DNA from 2 places in the Pseudoalteromonas sp. SWYJ118 genome. Region 2 is predicted to be linked to the other one. Evidence: predicted binding sites of a transcription regulator. Region 2 holds the regulator's gene; the other holds the start of a gene.
The links. Region 2 encodes ArgR, which controls arginine synthesis, uptake and breakdown. Its sites were predicted from a motif close to ANTGAATANNTATTCANT; they were not measured.

Region 1 (6,246 bases), on a different contig from region 2:
GTGATGAAGAGCTTTTACCGGTTGCCCGTTCATTTAATCATTTTTTAAACCTTGCTAATGTAGCAGAGCAATTTCATACCGTTTCGCGTTTTAACGACGTTGGCCTTGGTCAACAAAACCCTCTCACTCAAACATTAAAAACGTTAGCTACAAAAGCAGAACAAGGCCAGTTAGACAGTAATCATTTGGCCGAAACACTCTCAAAACTCCACATAAACTTAGTACTGACCGCTCACCCAACCGAGGTTACGCGCCGTACTATTATTAACAAACACGTTGAACTAAGTGATTGCTTAGCGTCATTAGAGCGAAAAGATAACTTAGTGCAAGAGCGTGACAATATTTTAAATCGTATTGAACAGCTGATTAGCCAAGCTTGGCATACCGACGATATTCGTCGTTCTCGCCCAACGCCTGTAGATGAAGCTAAATGGGGCTATGCAGTTATAGAAAATAGCCTTTGGCACGCCGTTCCGCGTTTTTTACGTGAGTTTTCAGCTAATGTTAAAGACCAGCTCAGCTTGGAGTTACCAATAGATTACAGCCCAATTGAGTTTACGTCTTGGATGGGAGGAGATCGTGATGGTAATCCGTTTGTAACTTCGCAGGTTACAACAGAGGTACTTGATCATGGTCGTTGGATGGCACTTAATTTATATATTCAAGATTTAAAAACATTATGTGCTGAACTCTCTATGTCAGATGCCAGTGATGAGCTTATTGAGCTTGCAGGGCAAGAGTTTGAACCTTACAGAGCAGTAATTAAAAAGCTTAAAAATCAAGTTGCAGAAACAGTGGCGCACTTAGGTGCTAAAATTAAAAATAAGCGTAGTGATTCACAAGACTTAATTACTAATATTAATCAGCTTAAGCACCCAGTAGAGGTGTGCTACCGCTCATTATTAAAGTGTAATATGAAAGTAGTTGCCGATGGCCTATTGCTTGATTTATTGCACCGTATAAATAGCTTTGGATTGCGTTTAGCTAAACTTGATGTTCGCCAAGATTCGTCTCGTCACGGCGATGTGTTTTCTGAGCTGACTCGTTATTTAGGTTTAGGCGACTACAACCAATGGCAAGAGCAAGACAAACAAGCATTTTTACTTGCAGAGCTTAACTCACGCAGACCGCTTATTCCAAAACATTGGCAACCAAGCCCTGATGTACAAGAAGTACTTGATACCTTTGATGTAATTGCCAAGCAAGACGAAGCAACATTTGGTTTGTATATTATTTCGATGGCACGAACAGCGTCAGACATTTTAGCAGTACAACTATTGCTAAAAGAAAGCGGCTGTAGCTTTGATTTACCAGTAGCACCGTTGTTTGAAACACTCGACGATTTAAACGCAGGCAGTGATGTAATTACCACATTGCTTGATAATGTTTGGTATCGCGGGCACATTAAAAACACCCAAAACGTAATGATTGGTTACTCTGATTCTGCCAAAGATGCTGGCATGATGGCAGCAGGTTGGGCGCAATACGAAGCAATGGATAAGCTAGTACAGCTTGCTGATGCACGTGGTATTGAGCTTGTTTTATTCCACGGACGTGGTGGTACAGTAGGACGTGGTGGTGCACCCGCTGCACAAGCGCTGCATTCACAACCGCCTGGCTCATTAAAAGGTGGCTTGCGTGTAACCGAGCAAGGCGAGATGATTCGCTTTAAATTTGGTTTACCCGATGTAGCACTGCAAAGCTTAAATATTTACGCTGGCGCAGTTCTGCAAAGTAACTTATTACCGCCGCCGGAGCCAAAACCGCAGTGGCGCGAAGTAATGAAGCTAATAAGTGAGGAGTCATGTGAGCATTACCGTAATGTAGTTCGCCATGATGAAAACTTTGTACCTTACTTTAGAATGGCAACACCTGAGCTTGAACTGTCTAAGTTACCGCTTGGCTCGCGTCCTGCAAAACGTAATCCTAATGGTGGCGTTGAAAGTCTACGTGCTATTCCATGGATTTTTGCGTGGAGCCAAAACCGTTTAATGCTTCCTGCATGGCTAGGTGCGTTAACAGGCTTAAAAGCTGCGCTTAATAAGTACGGCGCAGAAACCCTAAACGAAATGAGCTTACAGTGGCCGTTCTTTAGATCGCGCCTAGAAATGCTAGAAATGGTATTTAGTAAAGCCGATTGTTGGTTGAGTGAGCATTATGATAATGCGCTGGTGGAAGATATGTACAAACCACTGGGTGTAACACTTCGTAAAGAGCTTCAAGAAGCCATTAGCTTGGTACAATCACTTAGCCCGCAAAAAAGCCTACTAGCCGAACAACCTTGGATTAAGGAGTCGATTAGTTTACGTAACCCGTACACCGATCCACTTAACTTACTACAGGTTGAGCTTTTACGTCGTGCTCGCTCAGAGGAAAAACGCAACGAAGGTGACATTGATAATGCATTAATGATCACGATGACAGGTATTGCAGCAGGTATGCGTAATACCGGCTAACATGTTATTTTGTTAGGTATACCAATTAATTATTTTGTTGGGTATATCAGTTAAAATTAAAGGGAGCACGCGATGTGCTCCCTTTTTTTGCGTTAAATAGGCTGGTATTTAACACCCTAACCTTTTAAACTACTTAGCCATTGAATAATTAAAAAATGTTATGGCTTCAGCAACTTTTACTGTACAGCAAGATACAGCACTTACAAATTCGCACATCACATTAAACGTAGCGCAAACAGCGTCATTACGTAGTCAATTAAAATCACAACATGGCATATTAAATTCTAATAATATTAAACAGTTATGCGCACAACTCAATGTGTCTGATGATGCATTATTACAAGGTTTAGTACCTTTGGCTTCTGAGTATGCTGTTGCGCCGATATCAGATTTTCATGTAGGCGCAATTGTTAAAGCACTTGATGAAAACGATGAGGTAAACTTTTACTTTGGTGCAAATGTAGAGTTTGATCATCAAGCATTGAGTTTAGTGGTTCATGCAGAGCAATCGGCTATAAATAACGCATGGTTAAACGGCGCTAAAAAAATAGTTAAAATAGCGATTAGCGATGCACCGTGTGGGTATTGTCGTCAGTTTATGAACGAACTCGCTGATGCGAAAGAGTTTGATATTTTATTGCCAGAGCAACACTTTAAATTGGCAGAATTACTGCCGCACTCGTTTGGGCCGACTGATTTAGGTAACGCGTTTAGCTTGTTTAATCCAGAGCCTCACCAGCAAGTATTTGCAAATGCTCAACTAGATGAAAAGCTAGCAAGTACAGCATTAAACGCATACGTACCCTATAGTAAAAACTTTAGTGCAGTAAAAATTAGTACATTTGAAAATGGTGATTTTTACGGAAGTTACGCAGAAAACGCAGCGTACAGCCCAAGCTTGTCGCCACTGCAAAGTGCGCTTAGCCAATTATTTATCGCAGGGCTTAGCTTTAACGAAAGTACAGTAAAATCAATTACACTTTTAGAAACCGCAGGCCATGAAAACCAAGCGGGTGTAGCACGTGCTGTACTTGCAAGTTTTAAAAACCTACCGGCAATAGAAGTAATTAGTGCGCAGCTAAAATAACCTTTCAAAAACAATAAAGCACAGCCAAAGCTGTGCTTCATAATGTTACTAATTAATAGAATCCGTATTAATCAAGTAATACTTTAGCCGCTTCTAATACTACCGCTACAGATTTACGCTCAATTTCACCATGGTCAACATTTGGTATTTCTTGGCGAGTACGATTAACAAGTACGCCTGCTACACATGCTGCTTGTAAACCAAGGGCTGCACACATAGTGAATAATGTTGCTGATTCCATTTCGTAGTTCATCACGCCCAGTTTTTGCCACTCTTCGCAGCTACCTTGTAGTGATTTAGGAACGTAACCAGAATGCGTATCGTAACGCTCTTGTCCTGGATAAAATGTATCGCTTGATGCAGTAATACCAATATGAAAATCGATATTTAAGTTTTTACATGCTTGTACCATAGCTTGTGTTGCATAAAAGTCAGACACAGCAGGGTAGCTAAGAGGAGCAAAATGCTGGCTTGCACCGTCTAAACGTACAGACGCTTGGCTAATTAAAATTTCGCCTTCGTTGATATGTGGCTGAATCGCACCTGTTGTACCAATACGTAAAAATTTACGCACGCCAAGTTGTGCTAATTCTTCTACTGCAATCGACGTAGATGGACCACCAATACCCGTGGAACAAACAACCACCGAATGGCCGTTTAGTTGACCTAAGTAAACATGAAACTCACGAGTTTGAGCAAGGCAAGTTGGGTTGTCTAGGAATTGTGAAATGCGTGCAGCACGATCTGGATCGCCCGGTACAATCGCAAGTTTTGCACCTTTAAGATCGTCAATACATAGTCCTAAGTGAAATACCTTTTCCATAGCTAAGCCTTTTTATAATAAATTGTGTCAATCTAGCATCATTGCTAGAAACGTTTATCAAGTACAGGACGATTGTCCGTTTTATCTTAACTCCTCCAATTAAACCTTAATAATTTTAAGTACTCATTTGATTTATTCACCAACTATGAATATTCAATCAAGTGCTTATACAAGTAGCTTTGTTGTGCTGTTGACATGTTCAAGCAGACATAATAAGTATCAACCAAGCGCGTAACTACAATTAAATAGTTTATGGTAAATATTCATTAATATTAAATTAATTCAATGGCTTAAATTTGTATTAAGCACGTAAAAGATAACGTGTTTATTTATATTAGGCACAGACTTATTTAGCAAAGTGGAATTTATTTGAAGTTTAGGCACTTTTGGTGATTTTGCATAACTAATCAAAAGTAATTAGCTACGTACAGAATAAAAATCGAAGGAGTTTATTATGAGCACACAATTTGAAGCATTTAAAAACAAAGTTGAGCACTGTTTGTGCGCACCTGGTGATGGCGTATACACAGTAAATACTGCAAAGGAGCGCAAAGCCGCACTGCGTAATAAACTTTATGGACAAACTGAAAACGTTGATAATTTGTGGCGCGAGTCTTTAAATGAATTACCAAATTCTCCACATAAAGCCGTTATGTTAGGTATTAGCTCAGACTGTGGCGGTGGTATTTTACGCGGTGCAAACTGGGGGCCACTGTTTGTGCGCTCAGCTTTAATTGATCAGCAACCGCAGTGTCACTCGTTTGATTTAGGCGATGTACGTGTAATCCCACATTTACTTCATGATAAATACCTAAATGATGCAACCATTTCTAATTGCCAAAAAGCCCTATACGGTAATGAAGATAACGACTACTACGTAAGCCCATTATCAATCACTGAGGATGTATGCGACAGTTTTTACGCAACATTTAAAGATAAAGGTATATTTGGTATTGGTGGCGATCACTCAATAAGTTACCCACTTACCAAAGCGTACTTAAAAGCAAAACGTGAGCAAGGTAAGCGTACCGCTATTATTCACTTTGACGCGCATACCGATTTACTTGTTGAGCGCCTAGGCATAGATTTATGTTTTGGCTCGTGGTGTACACATATTTTAGAATTTTTACCAGCACCACATCATTTAATACAATTTGGTATACGCTCAAGTGGCAAGCCTAAAGCGCACTGGGAAAGTACCTTTGGCGTTAAGCAACATTGGGCACATGAAATCATTGAGCGCGGCGCAGCAGCGGTTGCTGCCGACGCTATTGCACAATTAAAAGCTGATAACGTTGATGAAGTATACGTAAGCTTTGATATTGATGCGCTTGATGCAGAGTTTGCATCTGCCACAGGCACGCCAGAACATAATGGTTTAACACCACAGCATGCGCTTGATATTTTATCAGCCATTGCGGATGAGTTTCCGATTACGGGTGCTGATATGATGGAAATAGCGCCATTTACCGACAGCTCTTTAGTTGGCCAATCAAGCTCTGAAACGACACTTAGAGAAGGCGCTAAAATTTCAGCCTTTTTAATTAGTGCGATGAACAAGTAAGCTGTATGAGCTATAAATACTAGCACTATCAGCGTATAAGTGTGCATTACATGACTAAAAACTAGCAGTTCATAAAGCCTCAGCTATATTTATTAAATACTTATAATGAGTTAGTTGAGGCCTTGCTAAATGAAATTATTGATCTTTTTATTGTTCATTAGCTGTATTAAAGTTGATGCAACTGAAATCACAATAGTAACGGAAGTATTTCCGGATTTTCAGTATCTCAATGAAGATAATAAACTCGTTGGCCGCTCTGTCGAGAAAGTTCATAAAGCGCTAGAAGGCACTGGTATAAAATACACTATGTTGGCGC
Region 2 (6,246 bases):
AATTTCTTCTACGCCGTTTTTACCTAAACGTACTGGATGTGCAAAGTACTCTGCATCGCCATTTTCAACAGCAACGTAAGCGTAATCTACAACTTCTTCACCCTGTAGGCCTTTAACTAAAGACATACAAAAACGAGCTGCAGCAGCCCCCATAGATAGCGTAGCTGAACCACCGCCTGCTTTAGCATTTACAACTTCAGTACCCGCATTTTGGATACGTGGAGTAAGTGCAGCAACTTCTTCATCAGTGAAAGAAACACCTTCAACTTGAGAAAGTAGAGGAAGAATAGTTGTGCCTGAGTGACCACCAATTACTGGTACTTTCACAGTTGCTACGTCTACGCCTTTAAGTTCAGCAACAAATGCTTCTGAACGAATAACGTCAAGCGTAGTAATACCGAATACGCGTTTAGCGTCGTAAGTACCTGCTTTTTTGAATACTTCAGCAACGATTGGAACTGTGCCATTTACTGGGTTAGTAATAATACCTACTAACGCTTTAGGACAGCTAGCAACAATGCCTTCTGCTAAAGTTTTGATGATACCAGCATTTACATTAAATAAATCAGCACGATCCATACCTGGTTTACGTGGCATACCCGCTGGGATAAGAACGATGTCAGAGCCTTCAAGCGCTTTGTTTAATTCGTCTGCGCCAAAGCCTGCTACTTTAACATCTGTTGGGATGTGAGAAAGGTCAACCGCAACACCTGGTACTACTGGTGCAACATCATAAAGTGATAATTCAGAGCCAGCTGGTAAGCCTGTTTTTAATAATAAAGACAACGCTTGGCCGATACCGCCTGCAGCACCTAATACAGCAACTTTCATTGGAATTCTCCGTAATTTGAGGTAGGAAACATTTGTGGCTCTTAAGATAATGAAATTAGCGACTAAAAACAAATTTATCCTGTCTATTTCAAGTATATTTTCGACCATAGTCGTAAACTTTTGTGATTTAACGCATCAAACTGGCAAGTTAACTAAACAACTGCTGCATAATTATTCATTTTTGTGTAGAATTTGCGGCATAAATAACAAAAACGAATAAAGACTATGCAACCACAAGATAAACAAGAAGCACTGGTAAAAGCATTTAAATCACTATTAAAAGAAGAAAATTTTGGCTCTCAAGGCGAAATAGTTGATGCATTAAAAGATCAAGGCTTTGACAATATAAGCCAAAGTAAAGTATCGCGCATGCTAAGTAAATTTGGTGCTGTACGCACACGTAACGCCAAACAAGAAATGGTTTACTGCTTACCAGCTGAAATGGGTGTACCTACGGCTAAAAGCCCATTACGCCAATTAGTAATCGACATTATGCACAACGAAATGATGATCATTATTCGTACCAGTCCAGGTGCTGCTCAGCTTATTGCGCGTTTATTAGATTCATTAGGTAAAGCAGATGGCGTACTAGGAACAATTGCAGGCGACGATACTATTTTTATCGCTCCTGCTAAAATATCTGAAATAGATGTAACACTTGAACGTGTTCGCATTTTATTTGATACGGTTTAATAGCAAACTAAATTTGTTTTAAAAACCCGACTGAAGGCGCAAAGAAAGCAGAACCCATATCGGCTTGAGTAAAATCAAGCCAGTGGTCGTAACAATCCCCTTCCCCTAAACGACTATTAAGTACTTTTTCAAATGCGGTGCCCGTACAAGCGCATGAAATTGATAACATTCCCTGCTCATACACATCGCCATAAGGCATGCTCTGATTTAATAATAGCGGTTGTCCGTCTTCGTCTTTTAGCTCACTACGTGAAGCATGGCTGGTTTCAATCGCAGGGGTAATTAGCGTGTTATCAAGGCGCGTACGCCCCATTATTTGTTCTTGCTCACTCAATGATAAGTGCTGCCACATAGTTAAGTCATGCTTATAACGCTGTACATGAATATAACTCCCCTGATCTTCAAAATTGCCAGGGTTACTAATTAAAGCCGTAGCGCGCTTTTTTCTTCCATGTGCGGTGTCGCCACCATAAATAAAACCATTAAAATCACGACCATCTAAAAAGCGAAAATTACGAATTTGCTCCACCAGCTCAACATCGGGGGCAAATAGTTTTAAAATTTGCAGCGCAAATAAATGGTTAACGTCTTCACGGTCAGAGCGAATTTGCACAAATAAATCGCACGGTTGTACGCTCATTTGATGATCGCTATGGTTTATATTAGGAAAGCTCTGTAATTCGCTTGGGATGTATTCAGGGAGGATATGCGGCCAATATTGCGCACCAATAGCAACCATGCAAGAGAGCATTGATTCTGAAAATTGATCGCTAAATTCTTCTTCAATAGCGCTTACTTGTTTTAACTTTGCGCGAAGTGATTCATCTTGACCATCAAACACATTAAAAAATAAGTGCAAACCGTGTAAGTTTGCTTCAGCACAAATCCCTGATTGCGCTTGCGCCATTGTTATTCCTTAGTTTTACAGATAAAAACACAGCGAATAACAAATTAATTACGATTCGAAAAAATTCACCGTGTGAGGTTTTATTTTTATTATAACCTGTTCATTATTTTCAAATGACTGGCCATATTGTGCAGCAACTTCAATTTCTTGTTTATCAATAACAAGTGAATAAACATACGCCGAACCAATAAAGCGACGACTTATGATTGTAGCTCGCTTGCTGAATTTGTCACTTTGGTTATCTGCCACTAATTCTATTTGATGGGGACGTACATATATAAGCCCTACGCTTACGTCATGCTTACTCTCAACATAAGATTCGACTAAACCAAATGGTGTTTTGTATTCAGTTGCTGTTAATACTTCTGCGCTCAAGTATATGCCTTGACCCAGAAACTCTGCAACCTCCTTTGAACATGGATCTGCAAAAAGCTGCTCAGGCGTGCCTTGTTGCTCAATTTTACCGCGATGCATAATGGCAAGTGTATCTGAAAAGGCAAACGCCTCTTCTTTTGAGTGTGTAACAAACACAGCAGATACTTGAGTTGCTTTAATAATTCGACGTATATCGGCAATTAATTCAAAGCGTACTTGTGTATCAATATTTGAAAAAGGTTCATCTAGTAGCAATAGACTAGGCTTATAAGCTAATGCGCGAGCAATAGCTACACGTTGTTGTTGACCACCCGATAACTGATGCGGAAACCTGTCGGCACAGCCAATTAAATGCACAAGCTTGAGCATTTCATCAACGCGTTGTTGCTTTTGAGCTTTACTCATTTTACTAAGCCCAAATGCAATATTATTTGCCACCGTTAAATGCGGAAACAACGCATAATCTTGAAACATCATGCCGATGTTGCGATGCTCAGGTGAGACAAACGATTGCTCATCACTCACTAATTTACCGTCTATAAAAATAGACCCTTGCTTGGCTTCAATTAAACCTGCAATCGCTTTTAACGTGGTCGTTTTGCCGCACCCACTCGCTCCGAGTAGACAAACAATTTCATCTTTACCCACTGTTAAATCTAAATCGTGAATAACCTTTGTACCGTTATAGTGATAGCTCACGCCTTGTAAAATTAAACTACTCATTTAACTACGCTGCTCCATAGAACGATTAATAAAATACAAAGGAATAAACCCAACAATAACAATAAATAATGCCGATATAGAAGCAAGCTCTAACTGCTCGTCACTCACATACTGAAATACATGAGTAGCTAAGCTTTCAAAATTAAACGGTCTGAGCAATAGCGCAGCTGGCAGTTCTTTCATACACTCAATAAATACCAATAAAGCAGCAGTAAGTAATCCTCTTCGCAGTAAAGGTAGGTGCACTAAACGCAGCGTTTGCCCTTGGCTTTTACCCATTGATTGGCTTGCCATATCAAGTGATGGGCTAATACGTAAAAAACTCGACTCAATTGCTCCGTGTGCAATGGCGTAAAACCTAACAATATAAGCAATAATAATAGTAAGAATACTACCTGTAAGCAGCAAGCCAATATCTAAATTATACGGCTCGAGCGCTGTGTTGATGGTGTTCTCTAATAACGTAAGCGGTAATAAAACCGCAATAGCGAGTACTGTGCCAGGCAGCGCATAGCCTGTGCTTGCTAAACGCCCAGGAATAAGCGGATACGTTTGCTTTGCCACACGCTGATAAAAAACCACAAAAACACTCAACGTAATCGTTATTAGGCTCACAACTCCTGCCACTTTTAAACTTTGCCAAGCGTAACTAAAAAACTCTACATCCCATGCTTTATCAAAGTAGGTAATGGCGTAATTTATAAGTACTGCAATAGGGATCACAAACGCGATAAGTAAAATAAAGCTGCAAAATGCCGTTGCGAGCCAAGCTGACTTTCCTTTTAATACATAGAGAGATTCACTATTTACACTTGATTGGCGCTCAAATACCGCTTGGTTACGACGACTAAAGCGCTCCGCCATTAATGCTAAAAATAACAGCAATAACATCACACCCGATATTTTAGCTGCCGCTGTAAGTGAGTAATAACCAAACCACGTATCGTATACGGCAGTCGTTAATGTACTTACGGCAAAATAACTCACTGTTGCAAAGTCAGCCATGGTTTCCATACTTATAAGCGCAAGAGCCGCCACAATAGCCCCACGAGAGAGTACTAAGCTTACTTTAAAAAAGCTTTGCCAAGGAGATAATCCCATTAACTGGCTAGCTTGTACTAATTTGAATGACTGCTCGCGAAGAGCCGTTTTAAAAATCAAAAATAAATACGGATAAAGCACCAAGGCAATCATAACTATGGCGCCGGGTAATGTACGTATATCAAAAAACCAATAGTCATTAGGCGATTGCCAGCCAAACCATTCTCTCAGCGCTACTTGCACCGGGCCCGCATAATCTAATAAATCAGTGTATACATAGGCAATAATATAGGTAGGCATAGCAAGGGGCAGCATAAGTGCCCATTCAAACTGTTTTTTACCCGGGAAACTACAGTAAGCCGTTAGCCATCCAAGTGGCAAAGCTATGGCGCAGCTAAGGACGCAAACACCTAAAACAAGCAATACGGTATTGGTTATGTAATCCCAAAGCACGGTATCCCACAGGTGAGAAAACACCTCAGAGCTACCTTGTAGAGATTCAAAAAGAAGAAAAAACAACGGGGCCGATAGAATTAAGCCAGTCGACCACGCAAAGAGCTGCCATTTAGACAGCTTAAATTTATTAGTCATTAAAGATCGAACTTCACCTCATCAATTAGCTTAAGCGCTAACGGACGATATTTACTAATCTCATCAAGTGGCAAGCTGTCTTCTTTAAAACTCCCCCAAGAGGCAACCAAACTTGATAGTTCAACACCCGACTTAACTGGATACTCCATATTTAATGAGGCATACATGTTTTGTGCTTTGCTGTCGGTCATATATTCTATGAGCTTTAATGCATTTTCAGGGTTTTTAGCGTATTTGGTAATAACCGCACCCGAAACATTTATGTGTGAGCCACGATTAATTTGGTTCGGAAAGTTAATATTTACGGCCTCTGCCCAACCTTTTTGCTCTTTATCTTCTAGCATTTTACCAAGGTAGTAACTATTACCTAATGCCAAGTTACATAAACCTTCTTTAACGGCTTTAACTTGAGCACGATCGTTACCTTGAGGTTTACGTGCTAAATTAGCCTTAACACCTTCAAGCCACTCTTTGGTTTGCGCTTCACCATGGTGTGCAATCATAGAAGCCACTAAACCTAAGTTATATGGATGCTTGCCTGATCGCGTACAAATTTGTCCTTTGTATTTAGGATCTGCTAAATCTTCATAAGTGAGTTCAGGTAACTCACCAATTCGCTCTTTTGATGAATACACATTACGCACTCGCTTAGTGAGCGCGACCCATTGGCCATCACCGTCACGAAAAGCTGCAGGCACGTTATTATTTACACTGTCACTTTTTATAGTTTGTGTTAATTTTAAATCTTCTAATTGAATAAGCGCACTAAAATTAGAGGTTAATACTAAATCGGCTTTACTATGTTTACCTTCACGTTTAACACGCTCAATTAACCCTTTTTTAGCAAAAACAACATTGGTTTTTATTCCCGTTTGTTTTGTAAAATCTTCTAAAATTGGCTGAATCAAAAACGGCTGACGAAAAGAATAGATATTAACAACGTCACTTGCAAAGGCTGGTGCCGATGCTGCTAATCCTAAAACAAGTGTAAATACTGTCTTCATTATTTCACCTAAATAATTGTTATTATCATTGAATTCTACCGCGCTCATTCAAAAAGTGCACACTTTAAATAAATGTAAATA

Region 1: the regulator ArgR is predicted to act here: its motif matches at 4,761-4,778, upstream of I6F48_RS17245 (arginase family protein).

Annotation. Positions count from the first base shown of each region.
Region 1 covers NZ_JADYXC010000022.1:32,139-38,384, forward strand. The annotation lists gene ppc (phosphoenolpyruvate carboxylase) at 1-2,456, shown strand, start outside; gene cdd (cytidine deaminase) at 2,617-3,543, shown strand; gene udp (uridine phosphorylase) at 3,611-4,366, opposite strand; gene I6F48_RS17245 (arginase family protein) at 4,821-5,930, shown strand; gene I6F48_RS17250 (amino acid ABC transporter substrate-binding protein) at 6,060-6,246, shown strand, end outside.
Region 2 covers NZ_JADYXC010000015.1:32,692-38,937, forward strand. The annotation lists gene mdh (malate dehydrogenase) at 1-831, opposite strand, end outside; gene argR (transcriptional regulator ArgR) at 1,057-1,524, shown strand; gene I6F48_RS14015 (Dyp-type peroxidase) at 1,532-2,431, opposite strand; gene I6F48_RS14020 (ABC transporter ATP-binding protein) at 2,480-3,529, opposite strand; gene I6F48_RS14025 (ABC transporter permease) at 3,530-5,161, opposite strand; gene I6F48_RS14030 (Fe(3+) ABC transporter substrate-binding protein) at 5,161-6,165, opposite strand.